DNA from 3 places in the Virgibacillus salexigens genome. Region 1 is predicted to be linked to each of the others. Evidence: riboswitches for the same ligand, from Rfam matches in the RefSeq annotation. Region 1 holds a riboswitch; each other region holds the start of a gene.

Evidence for each region. A riboswitch is a leader RNA that binds a small molecule or an ion and turns the genes downstream of it on or off. The one in region 1 is predicted to bind S-adenosylmethionine.
Region 2: it holds a riboswitch for S-adenosylmethionine, as region 1 does, so the genes downstream of both, metK (methionine adenosyltransferase) here and BN990_RS12600 (LLM class flavin-dependent oxidoreductase) in region 1, are expected to answer to the same signal.
Region 3: it holds a riboswitch for S-adenosylmethionine, as region 1 does, so the genes downstream of both, BN990_RS13115 (methionine biosynthesis PLP-dependent protein) here and BN990_RS12600 (LLM class flavin-dependent oxidoreductase) in region 1, are expected to answer to the same signal.

The regions. Positions count from the first base shown of each region.
Region 1 covers NZ_CCDP010000001.1:2,608,049-2,619,232, reverse strand. The annotation lists gene BN990_RS12625 (DNA polymerase IV) at 83-1,333, opposite strand; gene BN990_RS12620 (DoxX-like family protein) at 1,515-2,444, shown strand; gene BN990_RS12615 (DUF4166 domain-containing protein) at 2,431-3,045, shown strand; gene BN990_RS12610 (YndJ family protein) at 3,032-4,699, shown strand; gene dacB (D-alanyl-D-alanine carboxypeptidase/D-alanyl-D-alanine endopeptidase) at 4,700-6,058, shown strand; SAM riboswitch class I at 6,127-6,245, shown strand; gene BN990_RS12600 (LLM class flavin-dependent oxidoreductase) at 6,333-7,385, shown strand; gene BN990_RS12595 (ATP-grasp domain-containing protein) at 7,403-8,380, shown strand; gene BN990_RS12590 (cation:proton antiporter) at 8,602-9,804, shown strand; gene uraA (uracil permease) at 10,065-11,184, opposite strand, start outside.
Region 2 covers NZ_CCDP010000001.1:1,613,929-1,625,112, reverse strand. The annotation lists gene asnB (asparagine synthase (glutamine-hydrolyzing)) at 1-724, opposite strand, end outside; gene metK (methionine adenosyltransferase) at 995-2,197, opposite strand; SAM riboswitch class I at 2,333-2,440, opposite strand; gene pckA (phosphoenolpyruvate carboxykinase (ATP)) at 2,706-4,292, shown strand; gene BN990_RS07380 (ABC transporter substrate-binding protein) at 4,467-5,462, shown strand; gene BN990_RS07375 (ABC transporter ATP-binding protein) at 5,468-6,277, shown strand; gene BN990_RS07370 (ABC transporter permease) at 6,264-7,073, shown strand; gene ytkD (RNA deprotection pyrophosphohydrolase) at 7,157-7,624, opposite strand; gene BN990_RS07360 (hypothetical protein) at 7,651-8,181, opposite strand; gene BN990_RS07355 (hypothetical protein) at 8,360-8,680, opposite strand; gene BN990_RS07350 (ABC transporter ATP-binding protein) at 8,777-9,604, opposite strand; gene BN990_RS07345 (iron-hydroxamate ABC transporter substrate-binding protein) at 9,758-10,723, opposite strand; gene BN990_RS07340 (FecCD family ABC transporter permease) at 10,817-11,184, shown strand, end outside.
Region 3 covers NZ_CCDP010000002.1:52,235-63,418, reverse strand. The annotation lists gene BN990_RS13130 (ZIP family metal transporter) at 141-959, shown strand; gene pabB (aminodeoxychorismate synthase component I) at 1,228-2,979, opposite strand; gene BN990_RS13120 (anthranilate synthase component II) at 3,015-3,635, opposite strand; gene BN990_RS13115 (methionine biosynthesis PLP-dependent protein) at 3,692-4,804, opposite strand; SAM riboswitch class I at 4,891-4,990, opposite strand; gene BN990_RS13110 (copper homeostasis protein CutC) at 5,144-5,854, shown strand; gene BN990_RS13105 (spore coat protein) at 6,055-6,582, opposite strand; gene BN990_RS13100 (C45 family autoproteolytic acyltransferase/hydolase) at 6,665-7,714, opposite strand; gene BN990_RS22940 (hypothetical protein) at 7,936-8,079, opposite strand; gene BN990_RS13095 (YeeE/YedE family protein) at 8,234-9,487, shown strand; gene BN990_RS13090 (alkaline phosphatase) at 9,736-11,070, shown strand; gene BN990_RS13085 (hypothetical protein) at 11,143-11,184, shown strand, end outside.

The sequences.
Region 1 (11,184 bases):
CTAAGCGATTTTTACTTAGCCGAGTTAGCTGTGGTCCTTTAGATGATTCGTTTTCTTACTATTCCATCCTGATTTGAATGATTTAAGCATAGTGTCCACCGATTTTTTTACTTCTTTCTAATGTAATGCCAGCATCCGTATAACTCACAGCCCGAAGAATGGAAGTAGTACCATGTTTGGCTCGAATCGAATCCATTGTATAACCAATATCAGTCTTTTTAGCTCTATCCTCGAATAGATCAAGCTGTGTATCTTGCTTTTCGTATAAATGATCTAATGTAACATAAGCACGTCGAATACTGCTTATCCCATCATAAAAGTTTAAAAATAAATCCATACAAACATGGTAAACATCCATAGTCACATTTGTCGGAAGTGGAATAGACCGTGAACGGGAGAACCCACCTCCTGTGGCTTTTGAATAACCAATTCCTAAGTGAATCGTTCTTCCGGCCATGTTAGCAGTTCGAGCTCTCCGGCATACTTCTTCACATAAATCAAGGATACAAACTTCTGTTTCTTGTTTGGAGTAATCACGCAGTAAGGAAATGCCATGGCCAAAACCTTTCTGTTCTGTTTTTACGAAATTCCCAAGTACAGGGCTTAAATCAACGCCCCAAGCATGCCAATAAAGTTGTTCTCCCATAACGCCAAATCGTTTTTTTAAATGATCTAAATCGTAGCGAGCCAGTTGTCCAAGTGTTACAATTCCCATACGATTTAGGTTTTTCTTCATTCGATTTCCAATTCCCCATATTTCTTCTATTGGGAATGGCCATAATTTTTCTTCTACTTCTTCGTATTTGCATTCTGCAATACCTTGTTTTTTAGCATGGAGGTCCATTACAACCTTAGCTAGAAATTTATTATCGCCAATGCCAATAGAGCTCGTAATTCCAAAGCATTCTAGAATGTCTTGTTTTATACGATTGGCTACTTCCCAACGATTACCAAATAGCTTTTCCAAGCCATTCACGGTTACCCAGACTTCATCAACTGAATATGGATGAATAGCTTCTTTAGGTACATACTGATTAATTAATTTTGTTATTTCGGCAGACACATATAAGTAATCGGCCATATGTGCTGGCACAATATATATATCTGGATCATCTGGTAGTTCAAAGAAACGACTAACATTACTAATGCCATATTTCTTTTTTAAAGCTGGGGAAGCAGCCAGTACGATACTTCCGGATCGATTCGGATCTCCTACTACTGCAAGTAGTACCTGCATTGGATCCTTTCCTAATTTAACTGCTTCGACACTTGCATAGAACGAACGCATATCAATACATAGAACATCGTTACGTGGGTACGATGCATAATTCATAGTTATTCACCTTCAATAAGAACATTTGTTCTTATTATATGCAAATAGAACTAATTTATACAATGGAAATTTATACATGTATAGGTAATTACTATCAAATTCTGTATACCGTTTATTATGGGAACCACCATTTTGAGGGTGAAGAATATGTTATATTGAAATGGGGATAGGAGGTAAAGCTATGAAGCGTAAACCAATCTATGTAGAATTACCAATTCAGTCAGACATCAATACGCTATGGGAAATAACACAAAACCCTAACTTGCATGAACAGTGGGACCTTCGTTTTTCATCCATTACTTATTTACCAAGGGAAAGTGAGGAGCAGCCTCAAGAATTCTCCTACAAAACGAAAATTGGTTTTGGCTTCTGTATAGAAGGATGGGGGAAAAGTATAGGAAAAGTTCATACAAAGGATAGGACAAGTGTATCTTCCTTACAATTTGGTACAGACCAAAACCTATCAATTATAAAAGAAGGAGGGGGGTATTGGGAATACAAACCACAAGAAAATGCTACGTTATTTTTAACAAAATATAACTATAAAACAAGGTTTGGATGGTTAGGGAAATACTTTGATTTCCTAATTTTTCGCCCGTTAATAAGTTGGGCAACTGCCATAAGTTTCGATGTTTTAAAACGATGGGTGGAAACAGGAGATAGTCCCTCGTCACAATATTTCCGCCTTTTTAGTAGTTGGTTATTCATCTACTTTTTTAGTTTTGTTTGGATCTATCATGGGCTTACTTCCAAGTTAATACACCAACACCCAGCTGAATTATCAATGATGCAAATGACTTTCTCGATAAAAGCAAACGAAGCATCGGTACTAGTTATAGTCACTGGAATGGTAGAGGTAATAATTGGGTTGTTGTGGTTGGGCTACAAGAATAGAGGGTTATTATATAGAATACAGATTGTCATTTTCTTAATATTCGCCATTGTATCCAGCTTAACAGTACCAAGCCAACTTTTTCATCCGTTTAATCCGATAACGTTTAATATGGCATTGTTGGTGATTTCTATTGTGGGACTCACTATTTACAAGAATATTCCCACGGCAAAAAATTGTAAACGAAAGCAAGAAGGAGTTAAAAATGTCCATTTATAAAAAGATTTTAGGGAATGATTTTTATCATCTACACCCTATGTTACAAAAACGGTATGAGTTTAAAGATAGCTATCAATTCAAAGGAAAAGGAGTGATGAGATACATTACTAATAAGTCAAAGTGGTTATTTCCATTGTTCTTATTCAGTCAGAAATATAAGTTATTTTTTCCGGAAACAGGAAAAAGCGTTCCGTTTAAAATTATAAATACACAAACGATAGGGAATAACGGAATGGAGCAGGTGCATTGGGAAAGGGTATTTTATTTTAATGATAAGAAGCGATATTTTAATGCCTCCATGTATCTCGACTTGGAACAAAAGCTTATTCAGGACTATTTAGGTGAGCCTTCTAAATGTTATTCTGATTTATTATTATCAGTAACAAAGGATGGGGGATTACGAATTAATTCTAAAGAACAGCGTCTTATATTCCCGTTTTTAGAAATACCATTACCAAAAATCGTACAAGGATTGGCTACAGTTACGGAAAAATATTTGGAAACAAAAGCGGTATATTATATTCAGGTTAACGTGACGAATCCTTTAATCGGAACCATTTTTTCATACGAAGGGGAGTTCGTAGAAGATGACGTTTCTTAAAGTTGCGGGCGCGAATAGTATTTTATTTATAATAATTGCTTTAACAGGGAATCATTCCTGGTATTTTTTATTGCTAACTGCTGCGCAATTGCTTTTCGTTCCTTGTATGTTACATATTGTTTTGAGGCAGGAAGAAAGCTGGATTTCTACATACTTTCCTTATGCAGGGATAATGGCTTCCATTTCGATCTTTATTTTACAATTTTCACAAGAAACCTCAATGGATACCATACTAGCAATACTGTATTTATTATTTACAGTCATGATTGCGTTATATGGGGTAAAACGTTTTCTTCAAAGAGGATTTGCGTATTTTGAGGAATTTATCATCGATATCGGACTTATATATATCCTTATTGGCGGCATGTGGTTTGTTGCGCATATAGCAACAATAGATACCGGCTTTTCTCCGATGATTACATGGTTAACAGCAAACCATTTTCATTATGCTGCATGCATATTACCTATCTCTGTAGGGTTGTTAGGAAGACTCTATAAATCCAAAATGTACAAATGGGTAAGTAGTATGATTATCATTTCTCCGGTGATAGTGGCATTAGGTATAACCTTTTCTGTCAAAATAGAGTTCTTATCTGTTATTCTGTATATTATCGCTATATATGGATTAATTCACTTATCTTTTAAGGTAGTGTTTAAGAGTAGTCTCCAAAAATGGTTGATCTGCATATCAAATGGAGCTTTATGTGTCTCTATTCTATTTTCACTGTTGTACGCAGTTGGAAATCTTTCCGGATGGTTTTCGGTATCGATAGATTTCATGATTCTTTTTCACGGTATAATTAATTCAATTGTGTTTGCTGGCTTTGGTACAGCTGGTTGGATCATTGCTCCTCCTTTTTCAAACCAAAGGAATAAACCATTTCCACGAAGTAAGATAAAGGGGAAGGGGATCATAGGTGAGGAAATAATCAAAGGGAAGACAGATAACCAATTTTATAATGGTTTAGTAGACTGTATGGAACAGTATGCGAATGAAATTCAACTGGATACATTATCACAAATGATTATTGATTTCTATGAGAATACGAAAAACTATCAGCTATTTGCTGAAGTAAGGTGGAAAAACTGGTTTAAACCGCTAGCGATAATATATAGACAAATTAGTCGTATCATAAAACAATTGAATCTGCCTTTGTCAAGTAGAAGACAGGAAATGACAGGTGCTATTCACTCGATTGATGATCGTATGGATGGAAGAACCAATGTAAGAGCGTGGGTGAGGAAGATCAAAAACGAAGTTATCTTTGTAGCACTTTATTCTTCCCATCAAAATAACGATCAAACGTATATGAACATCGCATTACCTTTACCAGGGACAGCTATGATTGGCATTTTAGAGTTAAGTCAATATGGTGAAAAGTTACAATTATCTAGTAAAAAATTGAAATATGAACAAGCAGATTCTGGTATCTATTTAATTGTTGGAAAAGGCTTATTTAAGCTCCCAATTGAAGAGACGTTTGAAGTGGAAGAAACAAATGAAGGAAAGCTTAAAGCAAAACATCAAATGTGGCTGTTTTCTATTCCCTTTTTAAACATAGATTATGATATTGTGCCAAGCGAACGACAAAACGAGAATATAAAAGAGGCACATCAGAGAACCGTGGGTATTGGGAAGAGAGGTGGTGATTAGGTGAAGAAGTCTATTGATACATATCTGAAACAGTCTCCAAAACTGGCTGGAGCAATTGTTGGTGTTAGTATTCGACGAGCAGATACTGGTGAAACGATTTATGAACATAAAGCAGACACTAGATTACGTCCAGCTTCCAATATGAAGTTGTTGACAGCAGCAGCCAGTCTGGCTGTATTAGGTGAAGCGTATCGCTTTTCGACAGAGATACGTACAGATGGAATAATAAAAGGGGGATGCTTAGTAGGAAATGTATACCTAATAGGAAAAGGGGATCCTACTTTATTACCGAAAGACTTCGCTGGATTTGCTGCCAAACTTAGAGCAATGGGTATTCAGCATATTTCAGGGAAGGTTATTGGGGATGATACTTGGTATGATTCAGTTCGTCTCTCGCCAGATATGATTTGGAGTGATGAAACGTATTATTACGGTGCGCAAATTTCAGCCTTAACAGCTTCTCCAGACAGTGACTATCATGCTGGAACAATTAAGGTGGAGATTAGACCAAATAAGCTGGGGGAAAATCCTATAATTACCTCTTCACCGGAGTCTACATATATTGAAATAGATAATAAGGCAGTTACCGTAGAAACGAATAAAAAAGAAAATATAATATTTGAGCGTCAACATGGAAGCAATTTAATTACGATAACAGGCGAGATTCCCGATAGGCACGAAGGATTGAAAGAGTGGGTATCGGTATGGGAACCAACAGGATACGCTATTGATTTGTTCAAACAGGCATTAACTAAACATCATATTACCTATAGTGGAGGGTGGGAGATAGCTAAAGTACCAACCAATACAAAGTTATTGCATTTTTGTTATTCTATCCCCTTATCGAAATTGATGGTTCCATTTATGAAGCATAGTAACAATACAATTGGTGAAATCTTGATAAAGGAAATGGGCAAGCAGGTGTATGGGGAAGGTAGTTGGGAAAAAGGATTAAATGTGTTAGAAAAACAACTTGTGAATTTTGGGATGGAGACAAAAGGATTGATGTTGCGAGACGGATCCGGAATATCTCATATGAATTTGATACCAGCAAACCAAATTTCCTGGTTACTATATGTGATTCAAAAAAAGGAATGGTTTTCAACCTATTTTCACGCCTTGCCAGTTGCGGGGGAATCAGAAAGGGACATTGGTGGTACCTTACAGCACCGTATGCATGGGTTACCGGTTCAGGCCAAAACAGGCAGTTTATATACCATTAGTACTTTATCCGGTTATGCAGAAAAAGCGAACAAAGAAAAAATTGTATTTTCCATTATGTTCAATAATTTATTAGATGAGGAAGAAGGAAAACGAATGGAGAATCAACTATTGGATATGATGATCCATTCCGAATGATAAGAGTTATCAAAATTGACAGATAAGCATATTTGCGATAGGCTTAATATAGTGAATTAAATATTGTGTTCTTATCCAGAGAGGTGGAGGGATATGGCCCCATGAAGCCTCGGCAACAGGTTTTTATAACCATTTATAAAAAGACTGTGCCAAATCCATCAAGTCCATGTGACTTGAAAGATAAGAAGAGAACTGAAATAACAAGATTTCAAACTCTTTTCTTATCGGAAAAGAGTTTTTTGTTTTGGGAAAAATTCATCTGGGAGTGGAGTCAATGAAATATGGATTTTGGTTACCAATATTTGGTGGATGGTTACGTAATGTAGATGATGAACATATGCCGCCAACCTTTGAATATGCGAAGACAGTTATTCAAGCGGCAGAGGAATGGGGATATGATACAACGCTAATTGCGGAACTTTATTTAAATGATATAAAAGGAATAGAAGCAGATTCATTAGAAGCATGGTCTACTGCAGCTGGGTTAGCAGCAGTAACGAATAAAATAGAAATTATGACTGCTGTGCGTCCAGTATTTCACCACCCAGCGGTTACTGCGAAAATGGCTGCAAATATCGATCGCATGAGCAATGGGCGATTTACTCTTAATATTGTCTCTGGTTGGTGGGAAGAAGAAGCTAAACAGTATGGTGGAGACTTTACAGAACATGATGAGCGGTATGCAAGAACAACAGAATTTATCGATATACTAAAAGGTTTATGGACAGAGGACACTTTTTCTTATCATGGAAGGTACTATCAAATTGAGGATACAAAATTGGAACCAAAGCCGCTGCAACGCCCCAATCCCATGTTATACGCTGGGGGAGAAAGTGAAAAGGGTAAGCAGGTAATTTCCACACTATGTGATGCTTATGTCATGCATGGTGGCACGGTTGAAGAGGTTGCTGACAAAATTAAAGATATGAAATCACGTAGAAGGAAAGCAAATAAAGATCCGATTCGATCATTTGGAATGGCAGCTTATGTAATTTGTCGGGAAACAGAAGCGGCAGCACTTACGGAATTAGAACGAATCACCATGGTAAAAGACACAAGTGGATATAGTGGATTTGGAGATTTCACTTCAAAATCACAGTTAGAACAAGCTGTTCAGTTAAAGGATTATTCTGTATCTAATCGAGGATTACGTCCACATTTAATAGGAACACCAGAACAAATAGCGGAACGAATTCTCGAATATGAGAGGGCAGGTGTTGATTTGCTATTATTACAATGCTCTCCGCAGTTAGAAGAGATGAAACGTTTTTCTGAACAAGTTATGCCTTTAGTCGAACAACTACGTAAAGAACAAACAACGGTATAAAGGAAGGAAGATATGTAATGAGTAAAATATATATCCTACATGAAAATCCAGAATGGACAAGCCATTTAACTGCTAGATTAGAAGAATTGGGATTACCTTATGAAGACTGGTTACTGAATGATGGCACGGTCGATTTATTAAGTGAACCACCTAAAGGAATTTTCTATAATCGAATGAGTGCTTCTTCGCATACAAGAGGGAATCGTTTTGCTCCTGAATTGACGAATGCAGTGTTAGCATGGTTGGAGTATCATGGTAGAACAGTAATTAATGGTAGTCGAGCATTACAGCTAGAAGTAAGTAAGGTCCAACAATATTTGGAATTGGAAAAATATGGAGTGAGAACGCCGAGAACAGTGGCTGCTGTTGGGAAATCGCAATTATCAGAAGCAGCTGAATTATTCGAAGGGAGATCGTTTATTACCAAGCACAATCGAGCTGGAAAAGGGTTAGGCGTACAACTGTTTCATAGCAAAGCAGCATTAGAACAATATATTGAAAGTGAAACATTTGAAGAACCCGTTGATGGTGTAACGTTAATACAAGAATACATTCATTCTCCATCAGCATCTATTACCCGCTGCGAATTTGTAGGTGGAGAATTCGTATATGCAGTAAAGGTTGACACATCTGAAGGGTTTGAACTCTGTCCTGCAGATGCCTGCACGATTGAAGATTTATTTTGTCCGGCAGGGGAACAACAAGCGCAGAATGAAAAATTTCAAATTCGACAAGGGTTCCATCACCCCATTATTGAAAAATATAAAGAGGTACTGGCTGCTAATCATATTCAAGTAGCAGGTATTGAATTTATTGAAGACGAACATGGAACCATATATACCTATGATATTAATACAAATACCAACTATAATAGCGATGCTGAAGCAAAAAGCGGTGTTTTTGGAATGCTTGAGCTAGCAACTTATTTAGGAGAACAATTAAATAAAGTAAATCTCTATTCTGATCAGCCTTCTCTTTCCCTTACCGAAAAATAGAACAAAGCATTAGAATTGCCGATTCTTTATGTACTATAGTCAGGGCTAAGAATTAGTAATCGATCCTTTTCTATTGATTTTCTAGTGATAAACTGTCGTGTTTAATAAGCCGTTACATGGATAACATGTTACGGCTTTTTGTATTTCCACTTGCGTTTGATATTCTTTCTTTAGGGTAAATTTATAGGATAGTTAGTTTTCAAAAGGAAAGAGGATGACCAATGACTGTACACCAGATTTTATTGTTAGTAATCATAGGGTATCTTGTTTTTTCTGTAGATAAAAAACAAGAATTTTTTCCTGCTCCGGTTATCTTAGTATTGTTTGGTTTGTTGTTATCGATGTTTCATTATTTTGACAATATTACGATAACAAAGGAACTTTTATTTCATGTTTTTCTACCGGCTTTGTTATTCATATCTGCTTATCAGTTTCCTACTCAAGCCCTGAAACGAAACAAAATACTTATTGGAACGTTAGGAACATTTGGTTTATTTTTGACAATCGCAATCTTGGCTGTTCTCATTTATGTTATTGGAAATTTATTCATATCTTTATCATTGGCAGCGGCATTGCTGATTGCTGCTATCTTATCTCCGACAGATCCTGTTTCTGTTGTAACGATCCTAAAAAAGTCGTCCGATGACCAACAGGTCGCAGAAATTGTCGAAGGTGAATCCATGCTAAATGATGGAACAAGTATTGTTGTATTCAGTGTGCTGTTAAGTATGTATACAAAAGGGACGAGCTTTGATTTTAGCGGTTTTATTAATGAATTTCTTTTGGTTTCGTTGGGGGGCGTAGCAATCGGCGTAAGCTTTGGTTGGTTAATGAGTAAGGCCATTCATTACACGTACCATCGCCAATATCAAGTAATGCTAAGTATTATCGTTGCTTATGGTAGTTTTTACTTAGGGGAGTTACTCGGAGTATCAGGTGTCCTTTCTACTGTGACTGCCGGTATGATGCTTTCCTATGAATTTGGGAGAAATATTAAAGAAGTGCATTTTAAGGATCAACTGGATGGTTTTTGGGAGATCATTGAACTAACTATTTTATCTTTAATTTTTTTACTTATTGGTGTACAAACCGCAAATTATCTTGCTGCTTCTGAATGGGCCCTGGCTATTATTATTTTTATATGTACATTAATGGTCCGGTTTGTCGTAATTACTTTAATTACTAAATTGCGCATAAATTGGAAGCGAACCATATCTATAAAAGATGCTGCTATTATTACCTGGGCTGGGATAAAAGGCACAATGTCTGTAGCTCTGGTTCTTGGGCTAGAAGCAGCTGTAGATAAAAATAATCCAATCATACCATTGTTATTCGCCATAATATTACTGTCTTTGATCATTCAGAGTGTTGGCGTTTATCCGCTTACAAAGAGACTTAAAACTAATGGACTGAGGCATAACTAAAAATGAATAATTCGGATGCGAATTATTCATTACCTGTCTTAATTCTCTATGTGAAATAGGCCATGCATTCCACGGTCACGCGATACAGCTAACTCGTAAGCAAAAAACGCTTACCGAATGAAATATAACAACGTGCTATTCCCGCTGAAATCAGGCCTGTTTCATTTGAATGATTTACGATAATGCTATCCAATCCTTAGATGGTAATCGTACAGAATTTTTTATCTAGATTGTTTTCGGGTCACCCTCTTGTGTATTTACTATTCATTTGTTAAATGTAATACATCTAGTATTTTAAATAAAATACTAAGGATCATTGCCACGATGGTAGCAAGCCCCATTCCAGATAGTGCAACTGAACCAATTTGGATGGTTGCCCCACTGACACCAATTACTAAGACAATACTTGATAAGATTAGATTTTGGGAACGACCATAATCTATACGGGCTTCTACGAGCATCCGTAGTCCACTGGTAGCAATGATTCCAAAAAGTAATAAGGAAATACCACCCATAACAGCTGTTGGAATGGAAGAAATCAACGCCGCTAACTTACCGACAAAAGATAATATAATTGCAATCATTGCTGCAATCCCAATAATCCAAGTGGAATACACTTTTGTAATAGCTAACACACCGATATTTTCACCATAAGTAGTATTTGGTGTAGATCCGAAAAAACTTGAGATAATGGTAGAAATACCGTTACCTGCTAAAGAGCGATCCAGCCCAGGTTCTTTTGTTAGGTCTTTTTTCACAATATTTCCAGTTACAAACAGATGTCCAATATGTTCAGGTACGAGTACTAGTGCTGCAGGAAGGATGACTAATATGGCAGACCAGTCAAATTTTATCTGATAGAATTCTGGTAATGAGAACCAGCTTGCTTCTTTGACAGCGGTAAAATCGACAAGTCCAAAAAAATAAGCAATAATATAGCCTGCAATGATGCCAATTAAGATTGGAATGATTTTTAAGAAACCGCGTAAAGTAACCCAACAAATGACAGTAATTGCTAAAGTTAAAAACGATACAAGGACCGTATCAGCATCTACCGTCCAATTTGCAGCTGCATCAGCAGGTGCAATCCACCCTGCCATTTCCGCAGCAGTTGGCACAAGTTCAAGCCCAATGACAGCTACTATAGCCCCCATTGCTGCGGGTGGGAAAATAACATTGATCCAATTTGTTCCTGCTATTTTGATGATAAGGGCAACGAGACTCAGTACCACACCTACAGCGAAGAAACCACCTAATGCATAACTATACCCATCACCGCCAGCATAATTTCCTAATACAATTGTTACCGGAGAGATAAATGCGAAGCTAGATCCTAAATAAGCAGGAATTTTTCCTTTGGTTATAAATAAATAAATTAAT
Region 2 (11,184 bases), 990 kb from region 1:
GAATCTGTTCAATCCAATCTTGTTTCGATCTATTCATTGGCTGAAAAGAGGCATGCCAATATCTTGTAAACATGATCGGTTGTGCTGGTTTTTTCTTAAAATAATGACCAGGTTCCACCTTGTGTATACCCTTAGACATTGTCATTGGTTCTGGAACATATTGAAAACTTAAATAATGCTGTAAAGCATCTTGATCTACTTCTTCTTTTTCCAACATTAATGCGATACTTTTCTTCTCCGAAGCAAAACTCATCCCTCTATCATTTTCATAATAGAAAAGGGGTTTAATTCCAAATGGATCTCTGGCACCATACAATTCTTCATTTTGTTTATCCCAAATTAAAATCGCAAACATTCCTCTTAGTAATTGAAATGCCTCTTCTTTATATTTAGTAAATAAAGCTGCAATTACTTCAGTGTCGGAATTCGTCTCGAAATGATAACCTTCATTTACTAGTTCCTGCCTTAACTCTAAGTAATTATATATTTCACCATTAAAAACCATCCATATTTGTTCATCATGATAACTTAATGGTTGTGTACCACTTTCGATATCAATAATACTTAGTCTCCGAAACCCAAACGACATATAGGAATCAAAATAGTATCCTTCGTCATCTGGTCCGCGATGCGTTATTATATTATTTTGTTCTTTGAAGTTAGCTATTTCTTGAGCTGACCTTTCCATTGGTTCATCAAATAGCATTCCGATAAAACCACACATAACATAAACCTTCTCTCGTCAATTATAAACGTATCACCCTGAGCTGTAACCCATTTGTAACAAAACCGAAATGATACAGTAATATTCTAACACGGAGATAGGTAAACTTCTATCATTTTTCACCCTTTTTTTCTATATAATCCCAACTTGTCTGGTAAGATATTCACTGTAAATAGGTGATATACCTTAGGTTTTAACACACACGATATCAAAAAAAGAGCTTCCCCAGCTTGAAATGAGAAAACTCTTTTGTCATTCTTCTATCATTTTTTAAAATTGTTTTAAAAGCGCGTTTAATTCATCAACTTTGTCGGTTTTTTCCCACGGGAATTGGATATCGGTTCTGCCGAAATGACCATATGCTGCAGTATTCTTAAAGATTGGTTTTTGTAGATCAAGCATACGAATTATACCAGCTGGACGTAAATCAAATAGTTTTCTTACAGCTTTTACTAGTTTTTCTTCATCGACTACTCCTGATCCAAATGTATTAATCGAAATTGAGACAGGCTCTGCCACACCAATCGCATATGCTAATTGTACTTCACATGATTTCGATAAACCCGCTGCAACAATATTCTTAGCAACATACCTAGCTGCATAAGCGGCAGATCGGTCTACTTTGGTGGAATCTTTACCACTAAATGCTCCTCCACCGTGCCGTGCATATCCCCCATACGTATCTACAATAATTTTACGCCCTGTTAAACCTGCATCTCCTTGTGGTCCACCAATCACAAAACGACCAGTAGGATTAATAAAGTACTTTGTCTTATCATCAAGCAGTTTCTTTGGTACAACAGGCCGAATGACATGTTCAATTAAATCTTTTTCAATTTGTTCTGTTGTCAGATCTTGGTGATGTTGTGTAGAGATTACAATTGTATCAATTCTTACCGGCTCATCCGCCTCATCATATTCAATGGTCACCTGAGTTTTCCCATCCGGTCGTAAATAATCTAATGTTTTATCTTTTCTAACATCAGCTAAGCGCTTAGCTAACTTATGTGCTAACGAAATCGGTAAAGGCATTAACTCTTCGGTTTCATCGCAAGCAAAACCAAACATCAATCCTTGATCTCCGGCGCCAATAGCTGCAATTTCTTCATCACTCATCGTTCCTTGACGCGCCTCTAAAGCAGTATCTACACCTCCTGCAATATCTGGCGATTGTTCATCAATTGCAGTTAACACAGCACAGGTATCGGCATCAAATCCAAATTTTGCTCGAGTATACCCTATTTCTTTAATGGTTTTCCTTACTATTGCAGGAATATCAACATATGTTGTTGTCGTGATTTCTCCAGCTACAAGTACTAGCCCAGTCGTCACGGTCGTTTCACATGCAACACGTGCATAAGGATCTGTTTTTAATATTTCGTCTAATATTGCATCTGAAATTTGGTCAGATATTTTATCAGGATGGCCTTCTGTTACAGATTCAGAAGTAAATAAACGACGATTAGCAGCCATGTTGCTAAATCCTCCTTTTACATATCAGTTACGGAACTCTATTTATCAATTATGCTCATTCAGTATTAAAGGTTCTAAAGAAAACAAAAAAAACCCTTCCTACTATACATGAGGAAAGGATTGTCCCGCCTTTCGCTCTTATTGTTCAAGGAGATGTTCCTTGCATCAGATTAGCACCTTTTCACCATTGTGATGGTTGCTGGGTTTCATCGGGTCTGTCCCTCCACCAACTCTGAATAAGAGAGTATCCGTTCGAAGTTTAGCTTATCGAAAGAAAACGTTTGTGTCAACTACTTTCGTCGTATTGTCTATCGATTTTTACTTATAATAAAAGGAAAAGAAGTAATTTGCTGTCATGATTCAACATTATAGGATAATTGAATAAAATTATTATATATTTAGTATGGACTATTTTTATTAATGTGTTATACTAATAAACATATTCAACATGATAAGGTCGTTTAGGTTTCGACGTTGATACAATCTTACTAAAAGGCAGGTAGTTAATATGAAAATGGTGGAAAAACCTTTGGTTAATGAATTATATACCCATAATCATTTACAAACCAACTTAACAGTACCACAACTTATTGAACGTATTTTAGATAGAGAAGAAGGGATGCTTACAGCAACTGGTGCTGTTCAAGCTACAACAGGTAAGTATACAGGACGCTCTCCTAGGGATAAATTTATTGTAAGTGATGAAGTGAGTGAAAAGAATGTTGATTGGGGTACAGTTAATCAGTCTATCGAAGAACAAGTTTTTGACAAATTGTATCGCAAAGTAATTAATTATTTACAAGACAAAAAAGAGCTTTTTCAGTTCAAAGGATTTGCCGGTGCAGATCATGATTATCGGCTTCCAATACAAGTAATCAATGAATATGCATGGCATAATTTATTCGCCCGACAACTTTTTATAACCCCGACAGCTGAAGAATTATTAAATCATCAACCTGCGTTTACAGTAGTTTCAGCTCCTACTTTTAAAGCAAACCCTGAGCAAGACGGAACAAATTCAGAAGCTTTTATTTTCGTTTCTTTTAAAAAAAGGGTTATTCTAATTGGTGGAACCGAATACGCAGGAGAAATTAAGAAATCCATTTTCTCCGTCATGAATTATCTGCTTCCCCAACAAAATGTGTTATCTATGCATTGTTCTGCCAATGTAGGTAAAGAAGGAGACGTTGCTTTATTCTTTGGATTATCTGGCACAGGAAAAACAACGTTATCAGCTGATCCATATCGTCGTTTAATTGGTGATGATGAACATGGCTGGGGTCCAAACGGTGTATTCAATATTGAGGGTGGCTGTTATGCGAAATGTATCAATTTATCTAAAGAAAAAGAACCGCAAATATTTGATGCCATTCGTTTTGGTTCCGTTTTAGAAAATGTCATTGTTGATAAAGCCCGAATTCCGAATTACAATGACACATCATTAACTGAAAACACAAGAGCAGCATACCCAATTGAGAATATTGATAACATTGCCATCCCTAGCATGGCTGGCCATCCGAATACGATTATCTTTCTAACTGCTGATGCATCTGGTACCTTGCCGCCAATCAGTAAGCTAACAAAAGAACAAGCAATGTATCATTTTCTTAGCGGTTACACGAGCAAACTTGCTGGTACTGAAAGAGGCGTTACTGAGCCGCAAGCAACGTTTTCAGCTTGTTTTGGCTCTCCATTTTTACCATTAGCTCCATCTACGTATGCAAGAATGTTAGGAGAAAAAATAGATGCATATCAATCAAATGTCTTCCTAGTGAATACTGGTTGGACTGGAGGATCGTATGGTGTTGGAAAACGAATGAAACTTTCCTATACACGAGCAATGATACATGCTGCGTTAGAAGGCGAATTAAATTCTGTTGAGACAACCAAAGACAGTATTTTTGGTTTGGAAATTCCCATGCAAGTACCGGGAGTACCCGATGAAGTATTAATTCCAATAAATACGTGGAAAGACAAAGCGGCCTACAAAGAGGCTGCGCAATCTTTGGCTATGAAATTCCATAAAAATTTTGAGAAGTTCACGGAAGCAAGTAGCGATATTGTGCAAGCAGGTCCAATGTATCAAGGAAAGTAATTGTTTCCTCATCCCAAAAAGGATTTATTATATATGAGTGAAAAGTGTTCAGCTATAGATTGCTGATGACCGATCTCTGAAATGAGATCGGTTTTTTTATATAGGCATTCACACATTTTCACAACTCCTCATAAACTGTGTTGACATACAAATATTTAGAAGGAGTCGTGCAACATGAAGAAGATAAAACGTATAATGCTCCTTTCCTGTGGGTTCCTACTTTTTCTAACAGCATGTAATAACCAGGAGGAAACTACAATAAAATTAGCCGAAGTAACACGTTCGCTATTTTATGCTCCGCAATATGTAGCTTTAGAGAAAGGGTTCTTTAAAGAGGCAGGTCTTAATGTGGAATTACAAACAACTTGGGGTGGAGATAAAACAATGACGGCATTATTATCTGATGGAGCAGATGTAGCTTTAGTAGGCTCTGAAACTTCCATCTATGTTTATGCTCAAGATTCGAAGGACTATGCTGTTAATTTTGCCCAATTAACACAAACTGACGGAACCTTTTTAGTAGCCAAAGAACCAAAACCCAATTTCACTTGGGAGGATATTAAAGGAACCACTTTTCTCGGTCAACGCAAAGGCGGAATGCCCCAAATGGTTGGTGAATTCGTTTTAAAGCAACATGATATTAATCCTCAAACTGACCTCGATCTACAACAGAATATAGAATTTGCTAATATACCTGGTGCATTCGTATCTGGAGATGCAGAATATGTGCAATTATTTGAACCTACTGCAAGTACATTCGAAAAAGAAGGGAAAGGACATATCGTGGCTTCATTTGGAGAAGAATCAGGGCATGTCCCATACACTGTTTTTATGGCAAAACAGAGCTTTTTAAAAGAAAATGATGCAGAAATTGAGAAATTTACGAAAGCAGTTTATAAAGCGCAACAGTGGGTTGAAGCACATAGCGCTAAAGAGATTGCTCAAGTTATACAGCCTTACTTCGAAGACACGGATGTAGAAATGCTTGCTGCTTCTATTGATCGTTATAAAAGTCAAGGGTCATTTGCTACAGACCCGATATTAGATGAGTCAGAATGGAGTAACCTAAAAGATATTATGCAAGAAGCTGGTGAACTGCCTGCAGATGTACCTTATACAGATCTTGTGAATACGAAGATCGCTGAAGAAGTTATTGGTAATAAGGAGTGAGCAATATGTCATTTCTAACCTTAGAAAATGTCTCCCATCATTATTTTTCAAAAGCAAACTTCACCAAAGCATTAGACGATATATCTTTCTCTATTCAAGAAGGTGAATTTGTCGCATTATTGGGTCCTAGTGGTTGTGGTAAATCGACGATCTTATCAATTATTGCAGGAATTATAAAACAAACACAAGGCAAAATACGCTTACAAGAGAAACCGATTGATTTGACAACAGCCAATATCGGCTACATGTTGCAACAAGACTACTTATTTCCATGGAAAACCATCATTGACAATGTTTTACTTGGCCCTAAAATCGCAAACAATGTTACAGAAAACACCAAAGAAAAAGCAACAGCCTTATTAAATGAAGTAGGTTTACCTAATATAGCATCCGCTTACCCAAGCTCTCTTTCTGGAGGGATGCGGCAACGTGTAGCATTAGTAAGAACATTAATTAATGATCCAAAACTGTTACTTCTTGATGAGCCATTCTCAGCATTGGATTATCAAACAAAGCTAAAATTAGAACAATTGGTAGCAAACTTATTGGCAACCTATCATAAAACCGCTGTGCTTGTAACGCATGATATTGGTGAAGCAATAGCGATGAGTGATCGAATTTTTGTTATGGATGCTAATCCAGGAGTTATTTCAAAAATCTTTGAGGTTCCGATTGAAATAAGAAATGAAGCCCCTTTACTTGTGCGTAAACACCCAAAATATCAAATTTTGTTTGATAAAGTATGGGAAGAATTAGATAAAAAAGAGCAATTACCAAACGAAGAGGTGGTGTCTACGAATCATGAAGCGAAATAATGATCAGCAGCTCTTCCAAGCTTATTTACAACATGTAAAACGCGAGAATAGAATTGTATATATATGGCAAATTAGTATACTTATTACGTTTATTCTTCTATGGGAGGTTGCCAGTCGCTTCTATTGGATTGATCCATTATTATTTAGTTCGCCAACAACCATCTTTCAAGTAGTTATAAACAAATTAAGTGATGGATCCATGTTAAATCATCTCCAAGTAACCCTACTCGAAACCATCGCCGGTTTTCTCCTTGGTACAATTTTTGGGATTGTATTAGCTATTTCCTTATGGACTTCTAAACGCTTTTCAAGCGTAATGGATCCGTATTTAGTTATTATGAATGCAATGCCAAAAGTTGCTTTAGGGCCGATAATCATTGTAGCTATGGGGCCTGGGTATATCTCCATCATCACAATGGGAGCTATTATTTCAGTGATCATTACAGCATTGGTTGTATATTCAGCGTTCAATGAAGTTGATCCAAATTATGAAAAAGTATTAAAGAGTTTAGGAGCGAGCAAAGGGCAAATTTTTAAAAATGCTATTTTCCCAGCTACCTTACCGGCAATGATATCAACATTAAAAGTAAATGTTGGATTATCTTGGGTTGGCGTAGTTGTCGGTGAATTTCTTGTATCAAAACAAGGGCTTGGTTATTTAATTATTTATGGATTTCAAGTATTTGATTTTTCATTAGTTATGGCTAGTTTAGTATTAATCGCCATTTTTGCTGCCATCATGTATAAAATCGTAGAACGCATCGAAGTCTGGCTTATTAAGCACTCCACCTCCTAATTAATTCGCGAAAAAAATCGCCTTATCGGTGAAAGTACTTCAGTGATCACTCGTACATTGAAGTTTCACACAATAAGGCGATTTTAAAAATGTTTGTAAATATATTGAATACAGTGTTCTAATACATCATCTTTCATAATAAAACTATAACCATTTTGATGTTTTACATTTAACGGAATATTATCTACGATAACCGGACCATCTGTTTCAAAATACGAATCCTGAGGTTCTAATGCATGTATGGAAGCAAAGTAGACATTTTTAATTACGTTTTCTCTTTTGCCTGCAACAAAATATTGTCCAATATACGTTAAGGTATCGATTAGCCCTCCTGTTTCTTCTTTAACTTCTCGTATGGCAGCTTGTTCTGGGGTTTCCCCCTTTTCCACTTTACCTCCTGGAAATTCCAACCCTCTGTCTTTATGCTTCGTTAACAACCAATTATCTTGATATTTGCAAACGACCCATACGTGCATCGGATTTACTGAAAAAGGTAAATAGTCGAAGGATAATTTAATTTCATTATTGTAGTAATCTTTGAATGTGTACATATGTTCAACGCCTTTTACTTCATATATTAGCTATGTTTGATATTAGTTATTTTCCAGCTTCCCTGAAAAGTAAATTCAATTTCAATGATATAATTACCGTATAGGTTGTTCTTATTTTCTTGTACGACGGTTACTTGCTGATCATTTTTTTGAATCATACGATATTCCTCTTCATCCGAAAACCATGGCGGAGTACTTGTTGGCATCATAAATAGACCTTTTTGGCCTTCTTTGTAATAATAGTCTACATAAGGTTTAGCAGCATCCCTAGTAGCTATATTATGAAATGCACGTAAGAGTTCTTCTTTCGTCCCAAATGCTTCTACCTGGTACTCGGAATCAGTTTCTTGGACAAGCAAGTCCATGAATTGATTCGTACGTTTAATTATTGTATCATGACTTAACGTTTCTTTCGATTTTTCTTCATTCTTGTCCGGTGTTTCATTTATATTGGCATTAGCAGAAACATGCTCGTCTATAATAAAACTAATGAAGAAAATGGTCATGATGCTCATTACGAATACACCAGCATGTTTTAATAGTTGAACTCTTTTCACAGTAAAGCCCTCCTTATATGAATATGTATAATCTACCAATTACAATTCTATTCCTGTTCCATTCCAAATATAAACCTATTTTTGATATTAGACTGCATATTCGGGGCTAAACTGTAACTCTTTCCTTTATAAAAACAGATAAGGGATAAGATGCGAGAGCATGTTATCCCTTTCTTTCTTATAGTGGTCTATCTCCTAAGATCCCCATACTTTCAATATGGGATTTTGCTTGTTCATCACCTAGTTGATACACCATACGATAAGCTTCCATCAATTCATTATCAAATTCATCATTTGATGGATCATTATGATACGGAACAACTGGGATATGTGCACGAAAAAATGTCCGAATACCAGAAGCATCAGCCTCATTAAATTTTTCCCTCAATAAAACGATCTCATCATCGGTTGCGTGTATAACAAAATCCTCATTATTGTCGTATTTTAGTTTCGAAATCTCACCTGTTCCCATATTAACATAGTATTTCTTTTTCTCCATCATTCACACCTCCTACTACTAATGTTCCTTAAAAACGAGGGAATGATGTACTCAAAAAGAAAAACTCGCCATAACTGACGAGTATCTTTAATAATATTAATTTGCAGCGTTAACAGTATTTCTGCCATTAGCAAAAATACAACGACCTTTTCCATGAGGTATGCACATTGGTGTACCAAACCTCGGATCAAACGTCACATCACACATCATTTCAAATACATGATGTACTAAATTACAGGTAATAATTTCTTCAGGCTTTCCTTGTGCAAAAATTTGCTTATCCTTAATTGCAATAATATGATGTGCATATCTACAAGCTAAGTTTAAATCGTGAAGAACCATTACAATGGTTCGCCCTTCTTTTTCATTTAAGTCAAACAAAAGATCAAGTACCTCAATCTGATGCGTCATATCTAAGTATGTCGTCGGTTCATCTAGCAGAATAAGATCAGTATCTTGAGCAAGTGTCATTGCAATCCATGCTCGTTGTCGTTGACCACCTGATAAGGAGTCAACGGGACGATCCTTCAGAGCTATCATATTCGTTGATTCTAAAGCATGGTTTACAGCGTTTTCATCCTCATCCGACCATTGCTTTAAAAAACCTCGATAGGGATGTCTACCTTGTTTAACAAGCTCATGAACCGTTAAACCTTCAGGGCTGATAGGGCTTTGTGGTAGAATAGCCATCTTTTTGGCAACATCTTTAGTACCCATTTTAGCAATGGCTTCACCGTCTAACACAACATTACCCTTTTTCGGTTTTAATAATCGTGCTAACGACCGTAGCAATGTTGACTTCCCACAACCATTTCCACCGATAAATACAGTAATTTCGCCTTTGGGAATCTCTACATCTAAATCATCTATAATTACATTTTCCCCGTAACTAAGCGTCAGGTCATTTGCTGTTAAGGTTTGCATTGGAATCTCTCCCTTTCCCTCTAATTATTTCATTATTTATAGAGGATCGATACAAAGCACTACCCTTAGTTTATTTGCTTTTTCACAATTCGTCAATGACTTTGATAATCATTTTCACTTAAAATTCAAAAAACAAGGGCAGGCTTTTTACAATTATTCCAATGCTTGTAATACGTCATCAATTGTTTTTTCAGAAGCAATCAAGCCTTTATTCGTCCAATTACTTGGATCATTTATCTGATAAACATGATTGTTTTTCGCTGCTTTTGTAGCTTGCCAAACAGAACTATTTTTCAAGGTTTCTACCCCTTGTTGACCTTCTTCTGCTAATAGAAAGACATGATCAGCATCCAATTCCGATAGCTTTTCGATAGAAATAGGATTCCATTCTTCTGTTGCATCTCCTAATTCTTCAATTAATGCTGGTTGCTTAATTCCAAGTTCATTATAGAGCACGCCTGCACTATGACGATTATGTTCAAACAAATAGAATTTATCTCCCATAACCCAGATAATTGCTGCACTTTCATCACCAATTGTATTTGACAATTCTTTACTTGCATCTTCTACTTTTTGATCGTAGTCGTTCAGTACCTGATCAGCTTTATCCTGCATCCCAAGCATTTCTCCAAAAACTTCAATTTGTTTACGCCAGTCTTTTGTTGTCTCTTCAGACATCACATACGTTGGTGCTATCTTACTATATTCTTCATAACTACCTTCATAATTTTGAATGGCATTCTCTAGTATGAGCAGGTCGGGTTCTTGACTCAATACCTGTTCTATAGGAAGGTTCCATTCTATTTTTGGAACATCTTTTAAATCTTCTTCCAAATACTGTTGAATGCTGTTTCCAATTGCCCATTTAGCTACAGGAGTTACACCCAAAGCCAGTAATGCATCTTCATGATAGGGGGCGATTATATTTTCCGGATTAGCAGGGATGGTCACTTCCCCCATTTCTGACTGCATGGTTACTTCTGTATTATTTGATGTTTCCTTTTCCTCCTGATTACCTTCGTTATTCTCTGAAGATTCATTACTTCCACAAGCAGCTAGGAATAATACCCCAATGAATGATACAAGCAAAATTATATTTGATAATGTTTTGGATTTCATATGTAGGTCTCCTTTATGATATAATATTCTCCGTATCAATGATAATCATTTTCAATTAGGAAGTCAATTTTTCCTATTATTCAGGGGGAAAACATGCTACATACAATTAATCATTCGACCTTTCTACGATTACTTATAAATATTTTCGCTTTTATTGCATTGCTATTATCCATTGGTTTTTCAATCGCTTTAGGTGCTGTTGATATTCATTTAAACACCGTTTGGAATGCTTTATTTCATTTCGATTCAGAAGTAACCTCCCATCAAATCATTCAAGAGTTACGCCTTCCACGTGCATTTGCGGCTGTATTAGTAGGAGCGTTTCTCGCCATTTCAGGTGCAATTATGCAAGGTATGACTAGAAATCCGCTAGCGTCTCCCTCCATTATGGGAGTGACAGAAGGATCCGCTCTCGCTTTAGTTATCATGCTTGCTTTTTTTCCAGCAGCTTCAAATAGTGG
Region 3 (11,184 bases), on a different contig from region 1:
ATATCATGAATCAAGTTTCTAGAAATTGCGTTCATCCACTTGAAAATTACTTGTTACTAGGAGTAAGCTATGTTTGTAACCGAAAAAGGTTAAATGGTAATAATTAATAGCATATAATGGGTATTGAAAAAGGAGCGTAGATGATAGTGGAATATTTCTTATCTTTGCATCCAGTGGCACAGGCAGCTGTTGCAACGCTATTCACTTGGGGAATGACTGCACTTGGTGCTGCTTTGGTTTTTACAACAAAAAATTTTAATCAACGATTATTAGATAGTATGCTTGGATTCGCTGGCGGTGTCATGATAGCAGCAAGTTTTTGGTCACTGCTTTCTCCAGCATTGGATATGGCAGAAGAGAGCGGGACAGTACCGTGGATCCCAGCTGCTGTTGGGTTTATGCTTGGTGGCATATTTCTGTGGGGAATTGATAAGATACTGCCGCATCTGCATCCGACATCTCCAATGAAAGAAGCGGAAGGAATACATGCAACAAGGAAGAAACGTAGTACTTTGTTAGTTTTAGCAATAACATTACATAATATCCCAGAAGGATTAGCGGTAGGTGTTGCCTTTGGTGCAATTGCACAAGATTTGTCTACTTCTACCATGGCGGGAGCAATCGCATTAGCTATTGGTATTGGGATACAAAACTTTCCTGAAGGGCTTGCGGTATCAATGCCACTGCGGAGAGAAGGAATGTCTCGACGAAAAAGTTTTATGTATGGGCAGTTTTCCGGTATGGTAGAACCAATAGCCGGTATTATTGGAGCTGTTGCAGTTACATTTATTCAGCCATTATTACCATATGCATTAAGTTTTGCTGCGGGTGCGATGATATTTGTTGTTGCGGAAGAAGTTATTCCAGGATCACAAGAAGAAGGTAATAAAGATCTTGCATCTATGAGTTTAATGGTCGGGTTTACCATCATGATGATACTAGATGTCGCACTTGGATAGGGACATAAAAGAGAGACAACACAGTAATTTAGCTAAATAATAATCCAAACGATTATCTGCATATACATAGTTATATTCGGATAGTAGTTTGGATTATTATTGTTTTTTTATGGTGGTGATTACCTCAAGGAAAGGGAAGCATTGGCCATGAAGCATAGTACATGAACTGCTGCTGCGGAAACAAAAAGCGTTAATTACTACTACTACCTAGCCCATAGAAAGCATGCCGTATTATTTAACAGGTTAGAGCTATTCTTTCCAGACATTTTTATATCATCTGAACTGGAACCCATTGCCTGACACTATTAATCATCCATATGTTGCTTATTTGTGACAGTTCCTCCAAGTGAAGCACTTTCTCTTTTATTACTCCTTCATCCAATAGCTTCTGTCGAAACGTCCCCGCTAATAATCCACACTCAATAGGAGGGGTATAAAACATACCTTTCATTTCAACTACTAAATTTCCAATTGTAAATTCAGTTAATTCTCTCTGATCATTCCATAATAAAACGTCAGATACCTGAGGTTGTTTGGATAAAAAGTCATGGTACATCGAACGATTCGTCGTTTTATGATAATAGAAAATATCCTGATTATTAATAGGAGAATCTGCTAAAGTTGCATATGTTATTAGATTCGAATGGTCTTGTGAAAATATTTGGTTTTCAATTAGGATGGCTCCGTTTTTTGATACGCGCACGCGTATTTTATAGCTTCCATTTAGATGTGTCTGAGCAATATTTTGTAATTGTTGGGTTAATTCATTGATATCAAGTGTAAAGTTAAAATAGGCAGCGGAGGATTGAATCCGAGCTAAATGATAATCTAATAAAAAGAACGTTCCATTCGATAATTTTATCGTCTCAAGTAATTCAAACGTAGATTCTTGTATTTGCAAGAAAAGAGCTTTTGTAAGTGTTTCTTCATATTCATCTTCTGAATTAGAATCCCAAGTAATTCCACCACCGACACCATATGTAGCATCCCCAGTTGAATTATCTATTAGCACAGTACGAATTGGTACATTAAATACAGCTTCTTTCTCCGGGGTAATATAACCAATCGTGCCACAATAAACATCTCGTGAAGAGGATTCTACGTCATGAATTATTTTAGTTGTATTAATCTTTGGAGCTCCGGTAATGGATCCACATGGAAATAACGCTTGGAAAATAGGAACAATATCAATATCATCTTCTACCATAGCAGTAACAGTTGAGGTCATTTGCAGAACAGTTGGGTACCGTTCAATGGTAAATAACTGTGGTACCTGTACACTTCCAGGTTTAGCAATGGCACCTAGATCATTACGCAGTAAGTCTACGATCATTACATTTTCTGCACGATTTTTCTCAGAATGATGAAGCCAATTTGCTAGTTCAGCATCTTCTTTCTGCGATCTCCCTCTTCTGATCGTTCCCTTCATTGGTTTTGTTGTGATTTTTCCATCCTTTAAATGAAAGAATAGTTCTGGTGAAGAAGATAAAATGGAATGCGAACCAATGTTTAAATATGCGGAGTAATTGGCAGATTGTGCTTGTTTCAACTGCTGATAGTAGCCAAGTGAATCACCATAGAAGTTACTCTTTAAGCGGATGGTATAGTTTACTTGATATGTTCCCCCATCTTCAATATGGTTTTTAATTTTGGTTATGTTAGTTTGGTATTCCTCAACGGATGTAGTCGGTTGCCATTCGTCGATAAAGTAATTTCCTGTCTCTATTACAGGTTGCTCTACAGGTTTATTAAATATTCCAAACCATAACAATGGCATGTTATACGTTTGATGCACATGAAATGCTGATTCAAATGCAGGTGCTGCTTCATAGGAAAGATAACCAGCTGCATAATATCCAGCGTCTACATATGCTTGGACAGATTGTAAAGCAGACATAACCTCTGTATCTGTAGAAGTTTCAATAATGGCTATTGGGTCTTTGAATAGTAAAGGATGTTTCTTACTGGAATCGGTTAAAAAATCAAATAATAGGAACGGTTGGGTTTTATTTGGTTGCATGTAGTATCTTCCTTTTTATACAATCTATGTTTATATCAGGGTTGCAAGGTATTAGCAACAATTTTTTCTGACAGATATGTGGATGTTTGCGAATGCGTTACGAAAAAATTTTGCAATAATAATAAGCCTTGATCAGACAGAATAGATTCTGGATGAGCTTGTATGCCTTCAATCGAATATTGTTTATGCCGAATAGCCATGATTTCACCATCCATTGTTGTAGCACTGATATCAAAACAATTAGGGAGGGAGATATCATTGACAATTAATGAATGGTATCTAGTAACCCGAAGCGGATTATTTAAATTTGTAAATATCCCTTGATTATCATGATAAAGCTCTGATACCTTTCCGTGCATCGGTTGCTGCGCTTTTTGAATCGCTGCTCCAAAAGCTTGCGCAATAATTTGATGACCTAAGCAAATCCCGATAATCGGGATCTCTTGATGTAAAAAATGTACAAGGTCTAAACAAATCCCTGCATTATCTGGTGTTCCTGGTCCAGGTGAAAGGAGAATTGCTGAAGGCTGTAATTGTCTAATCTCTTCTATTGTAATGGCATCATTTCGTATAACTTTTACTTGATGATCAAGTTGTTTTACATATTGAACAAGGTTAAATGTAAATGAGTCATAATTATCGATGACGAGAATCATAGTTGTTCCTACTCTCTTATTTACTACTTTAAAGGTATTATAGCAGATTTAGCTAATTACGCATAAGCTTGTACAGCATAAAGTGCTTGCTGCAAATCTTCAATAAGTTCGTCTGCTTGTTCAATACCAACAGAAAAACGCAATAGGCGATCGTCAACACCTCGTTTTATCCGTTCTTCTTTTGGAATATCTGCATGGGTTTGGGTCGCAGGGTATGTAATAAAGCTTTCTACTCCTCCTAAACTTTCCGCGAATATAATTAATTGAAGCTGTTGCAAGAAGTGATCAACCCACGCACTATTGTGAAGCCGGAAGGATAACATACCACCTTTTCCAGGGTATAAGACATCATTAATCATTGGATGTTCTTCTAAAAAGGAAACCATTGCTTTGGCATTTGATTCCTGTTTTTCAATACGTAAAGCTAATGTTTTTAACCCCCTTATCAGTAACCAAGAATCGAAAGGGGATAGTACTGCCCCTGAGGCATTATGGAAATTAGCGAGTTTTTCACATAGGTCTTTCCCTTTTGCAATCACTAAACCAGCTAACACATCGTTATGCCCTCCAATATACTTGGTTGCACTATGAATAACAATATCCGCTCCTAGTTCAAGAGGACGTTGTAATAATGGCGTATAAAAAGTATTATCAACAATGAATAATAAGTTGAATTGTTGTGCAACTTTTGCAATATGCGCGATGTCCATTTCTTGCATTAGAGGGTTAGTGGGTGTTTCGATAAAAATTGCTTTCGTCTTTTGTGAAATCCGTTGTTTAGTTTCCGTATCATCTTTTAAATTTGTATACGTTGTTTTAATATCGTAAGCTTCTGCATAATGCTGTAACAACCGATAAGTTCCGCCGTAAACATCATCCAATACTAGTAATTCATCACCAGCACGAAACAATGAAAATACTAATTGAATTGCAGCCATACCAGAACTACAGGCGTAACCATGATCACCTGATTCTAAGTTTGCTATGCCTTCTTCCAGTAAGGATCGAGTAGGGTTTTTGGTTCTTGTATAATCATAACCTGTTGATTGACCTAGACCTTGATGCTGGAATGCTGTAGATAGGTAAAGCGGAGGATTTACTGCTCCTGTTTTTTCGTCGCTTTTGTTCCCCAATTGTACTAACTCCGTTTCTATACTTCTTTTTTTCATGTATAATCATCCCTTCATTTCAACAAATAAAAACCCTCTTCTCACGGATTAAGAAGAGGGTTTTTGCAGTACAATAGATTTAACTCTTCTTATCTTTATGCTATGCTGCATCTGGAATTGGCACAGTACTAAAAGTCTGCTGCCGAGGCTTCAAAGGGCCAGTCCCTCCACCTCTCTGGATAAGAATACAGTATATAATTGTTGAAAATAGATTACATGGGTTTAATGCAATTGTCAAGGTTGCTTGTAGCATTTATTAGGAATAAGAATCATGATAAGATAACAGAGGAAAAGGGATTGCTATTTTTCAAATATACTTAGAAAAGGTTGGAGAGATTGATGTTAGAAGTGATTGTTCAAAACGGTGAGGAAGCAATACATGCTGAAAATTTTGGTGCTAATCGATTAGAACTCGTAACAGCTATAAGTGAAGGTGGTTTGACACCCAGTTATGGTACAATCAAACACGTACTAAAGAACGTATCTATTCCAGTTCAAATTATGATCCGCCCGCATAGCTATCATTTTAATTATACCTCTTCTGATTTAGAGATTATCATCGAAGATATAAGACAGCTTGCTAAACTAGGGGGATTAAGAATCGTGTTTGGGGCTGTAACAGCTGATTATAAAATCAATACTGCAATTCTAGATCAAATAATACAAGCAGCACCGAATATAGATATTACCTTTCATCGTGCATTTGATGAAGTCGAAGATCAAGTGAACGCCTATTACACATTAACCCAATATAAACAACATGTAAAAAGAATTTTAACATCTGGTGGAAAGGAAAATTGCCAAGCCGGTCAAAATAATTTGGAATCATTAGTTAACCTTGCAAACCAATTACAAGGTCCTGAAATCATGCCAGGGGGAGGCTTGACACCTTCTAATCTGGAACCTATTCATAAGCAAGTACAAGCAGGTCAATATCATTTTGGCAGGTCTTTAAGAATAAAGGGAGATTTCAAGCATTCATTTGATCCGTTAAACTTTAAAAAAGTTGTTAATGTATTAAATAGTTCATATAAACAAGAGAGGAACTAAAATTAATTATTAAAGCGGAATAAACATTCTATTCTATATATCGGAAATAGGCCATGTACTTCGTGGAACATCTGCTGCTAAGGTGAAGGATCCTCGGGTTCTTGGTGTTCATAGGAGTCATGCCTATTTTATTTGCTTTGATTTTACGAACAAGGTACAGTCGATTTTTTAGCTAGATGCTTTTTCTCTCCCGTTTACTTCTAAAATAATTGTAGGAAGTAGTTATAGGATTTGAGCTGTTCTTCAAACGAAGCTACTGGGAAGAACGACCACCCCATCTGTATCATGTATTCTTCATAGTTATCCTGAATGGTAAGTTGCTGTAGCGCCATCTGGACATGTATATGTCGTACATTATCATTTTTCATCATTAATGCAGACAAATAATTTGTATTTGACATGTTTTTAGCAGAAGTATGTGATTCCATAGCGATCCATTGATTCGTTTCATTCAAAGCTGTGGGCGACATAGCATGTAATTTTTGAGAAATAACATCGGCTTCACTTGGTAAAGGGGGCAGTTCCACTAGTTGCGTTTGGTAAGGGTTAATTAAAGCTAACATAACTAGCACATGATTGTATAACACAGAGGATTGCATTACAAGTATATCTTTTAATATTTGATCTGTTGCCAAGTTATTATAGTCTTGTAACTTATGTAACGCACCTTTATGAGCAGTCAAGTGTTCAGTCATTAATCCAAGGTCGATTACGGGTAACTGATTCATATAGAATCACCTCTCCTTATTAGATAGGTATCTTTATACATTATGTTGTTTAGAACAATATATTCGACCTTGATAGGAGGATTTATAAGTAATCCATATTGACAAATGCGTGTGTAGTTTCTAATTGACCTTTCAATTGCTTCGCATGTATATCAGCTCCTTGCACCCAATTTTCTAAATTAAAAATGAGTGGTTTGCGATCTCCACCTAAAGCAAACCATGCTTTTCTTACCTCTGGAAAGTACATAGCGGTATGCAATGTTCCCGCCCAAGCACCATACTTTTTGGAAAAAACTCCTTTATCGGTATCGTTTAACATTCGGAAAGCATGATAAGGTTTTATTGCATCAGCTTGAAGCGTTTGTATTGCTTGATACCTTTGGAAAGAATCATCCATACGATATCGGTTTTCATCCGTTAGTTGTTCAAAATGGTTGGTACATATATTGGATTTTTGCAGAGCGATTGACCGAGGTGATGCTTCAATAATAATTGATTGCCTGTTGCGGTCAATGACACAATAACTAAATGAATGGCGATGGGGAATTTCTTTTAGTAATGAGATCGCATCTCCGATCGTTGCGCAATTTTCTAATACGATTCTACCAATCATATTACATAGGAAACCATCTTGTGATTTTTTACGGTTTATAAAGTTATACCCCATTGCAAGTCCTTTCTCATTCATTCCATCTGTTCTTCCTGTAATTTGCATTGTCGGCCCAATTGTAGCAAAGCCATGATCTGTAGGCTGGTAGATAGCGTATCGTCCTTCATAAGAAGAAGGGTCGTTATCATAATTTCGAACCAGATAATGAGAACCCGTGTATATGGAGCAGCCACTCCTGCCGTATTCTAAATAATAGCCTCCAAAATCTTGGATCGCATCTTCCATTTTCATTGATAAAGCATCTGCTAGACCTTTTAATTCCTCCCAAATACCAGGGGCGAAATGATGTAACATTTGTTTAACCGTATTTATATCAACAATAAAATGCCGAAATTTTTGGGATTCCCATTGGATTTTACGATTGTGCAAAATGGGAGATTGCTTAAGCAATTTCCCTTGGTAAACACCGTAATCATAGTGTGATCCGCGAAATTGAATAACATCACTATATACTTGTTTCATTACAGTCTCCTTTAAAAAGATAGTATGGTTAATTGAATGAAACACCTTGAGTTTACTTTATTATAAAGAATAAGGATATGAATATGCTTATTGAATGACAAAAGGTGAGCTTTGCTTATCATGCAGTTGCTTGTTTGTCAATAGAATACAAAAAAGTTGCCGAGCCTATTAAACTGTACTCGACAACTTGTTCAACTTACATAGAAAACAGGTGATAAATATTAATCTTTATGCTTTTGTTCATTCGTCTTATTATTAAATTCATTCTCACTTGCAAATTCAACATCACCACGTTGTTTATTATGCTTATTTCGATTATTTTGTTTACCTTTATCTTTGTTTCGATTCTTATTTTCCTCAGACATACCAAAACCTCCTAAAGTTAAGAATAGGTATAGCATGTCCGAATAAAAAAAAGCTATGCAAATACGGCTTGAATTCTTTTGTTGACACAAAACGTAACACCAGTTATGATAGAAAAATAAATCTGACTAATTTTATCAGAAAAGGATGTTTTGGATGACAACAAAGGTTCAACCGATCAATGAAGTAAAAGATCCAATCCCTAAAGACAATACGGGGTTAAATAAATCACAGACGCCATTAATTATTGGCGGATTAGTTGTAGCAGCACTTCTGTTAATCTATTTACTAGCTACACAGCAAGTTGCTCAACCTTTGCTCTTAGTAATTGGGCTCTTGCTTGGATATACACTGTTCCATGCGCGTTTTGGTTTTACTTCTGCTTTTAGGAGATTTATGTCGGTAGGAAATGGGCAAGCACTTCGTTCCCATATGCTTATGTTGGCAGTAGCGGTAACATTATTTGCGCCTATATTAGCGTTTGGATATTCCTTCTTCGGAGGAGAAGTAGCTGGATACGTATCACCAGTTGGTGTAAGTCTCTTAGTAGGAGCATTTATGTTTGGAATTGGTATGCAGCTTGGAGGAGGCTGTGCCTCAGGTACGCTGTATGCTGTAGGTGGTGGACGTTCCGTTATGTTTGTAACCTTATTGTTCTTTATTGTTGGCTCGACAATTGGGGCAAAGCATTTAACATTTTGGACAGAAGACTTACCATCATTCGAACCAATTTCTCTAGCAACCTCAACTGGACTTGGATATGGGGGAGCATGGATTGTATCCATTGCATTATTTGGTTTAATCGCGTGGATTACATTAGTTGTAGAACGAAAACGAAAAGCCCCTAAAATGGCACCAGTACCTTCAACGAAAGGGTGGAAACGCATCTTCCGCGGATCTTGGCCACTCTTTGCTGCGGCAATTGTATTAGCAGTTTTAAATGCATTAACATTAATGACTCGTGGTGCCCCGTGGGGGATTACCTCAGCATTTGCACTTTGGGGTTCAAAAGTAGCTCAATTCTTTGGAGTTGACGTTACCAGTTGGGGGTATTGGCAAGGTGCCAATGCTCAAGTACTAGAATCATCTATCTTTGCAGATTCGACAACAGTGCTTAATTTAGGTGTTATCCTCGGTGCTTTTCTAGCTTCTGCAGCGGGTGGATTATTTAAATTTACGAAATTAAATCTAAAAAATATAGCTGCATCGATTATTGGTGGTCTTTTAATGGGATATGGTGCAAGATTAGCATTTGGATGTAATATTGGTGCATATTTTGGTGGCATAGCATCCTTTAGCTTACATGGGTATGTATGGGGAATACTCGCCTTAGCTGGGACATTTATTGCGCTATATCTTCGACCATTATTTGGACTATCCGTTCCAAAATCTAAGGACTCCTTTTGTTAAAAGTAGAATTGAACTATCGCAAAATTATTTTGCGGTAGTTTTTTTCTTTCATACCACTATGTTAGCGCTTTCTTCGAGATGGATAATTTGATCCAGGAAGAAATTCCCTTTAATTTTTACGTTATTTTTATATACTTTTAATCATAGATTAATAGATTCTCAGTAAGATATGGGTGGACAAAATTAGTAAAGGAGGAAGTATCTTGATTAGTAAAGGGTCTAGAAAAAAAATACTATCTGTTGCTGTTATGACAACTTTAGTATTCGGAAGCTTTGCTACAAGTAGTTTAGAAGTTGAAGCTAAGTCGTATAAGTCGAATCAAGGCAAGGTGAAAAATGTTATTTTTTTGATCGGTGATGGAATGGGTCCTGCCTACACGACAGCATATCGATCGTTCAAAGACAATAAAGACCCATATGTTGAAGAGACAGCATTTGATAAACATTTAGTAGGGATGCAGCAAACGTATTCTTGGGATCCAGAAGAAAGTATTACTGATTCTTCAGCAGCAGCCACTTCCCTATCTTCTGGAATCAAAACCTATAATGGTGCAGTTGCTGTTGATATGGAAAAGAATGAAGTGAAAACCGTATTAGAAGAAGCTAAAGATCGAGGAAAAAGTACTGGTCTTGTATCTACATCTCAGGTAAATCACGCAACCCCTGCATCTTTTGGTGCACATGATGAATCACGTAATAATTATAATGATATCGCAGATGATTATTTCGATGAGAAAATTGATGGCCAGCATAAAGTTGATGTTATTTTAGGCGGTGGAACATCTTACTTTGAAAGGGAAGATCGAAATCTAGCAGAGGAATTTGAAGATGCTGGATTTAGTTATGTTCATACCAAAGAAGAGATGCTAGAAGATGATAATGAGCAAATTCTTGGACTTTTCGCCCCTGTTGGCCTTGATAAAGCGATCGATCGTCCAGAAGAACAGCCAACATTGGAAGAAATGACGGATACGGCATTAAGCAAATTGAGTGAAAATAAAGATGGCTTTTTTCTGATGGTAGAGGGAAGCCAAATTGACTGGGCAGGACATGATAATGATATTGTTGGTGCAATGAGTGAAATGGAAGAATTTGAGAAAGCTTATCAACGGGCAATTGAATTTGCTAAAAAGGACAAGCATACATTAGTTATTACAACTGCAGATCATTCTACAGGTGGATTGACTATGGGAATCGATGGGGAATATAAATGGGATCCAACGCCATTGAAAGCAGCGAAGCGTACTCCGGATTACATGGCAGCTGAAATTAGTGAAGGTGAAGATGTTGAAGATGTCTTAGAAGAATATATTGATTTAGATTTAACCGAAGAAGAAATTGATTCAGTAGAAGATGCGGCTGAAGAGGAGGATACAACAGAAATTGACAATGCAATTGAACGCATTTTTGATCTTCGCTCTGGTACAGGTTGGACTACTGGTGGACATGATGGTGTAGACGTCAATGTTTATGCTTATGGCCCTCAATCAGATCAATTTATCGGTTTACATGATAACCACCAGGTCGGTTTAAAAGTTATTGATATACTGAAAAACGTTCGGAGCGTAAAACCGCATAAATAAAGGTAGTTCTAGACCCCATTATGCACAATATGGGGTCTTTTCTATCTAACGGATGAGGAGGTTTAACTATCTATGTTAAAAGGGTTATATGCTGTTCTTGCATTTATTTTGATC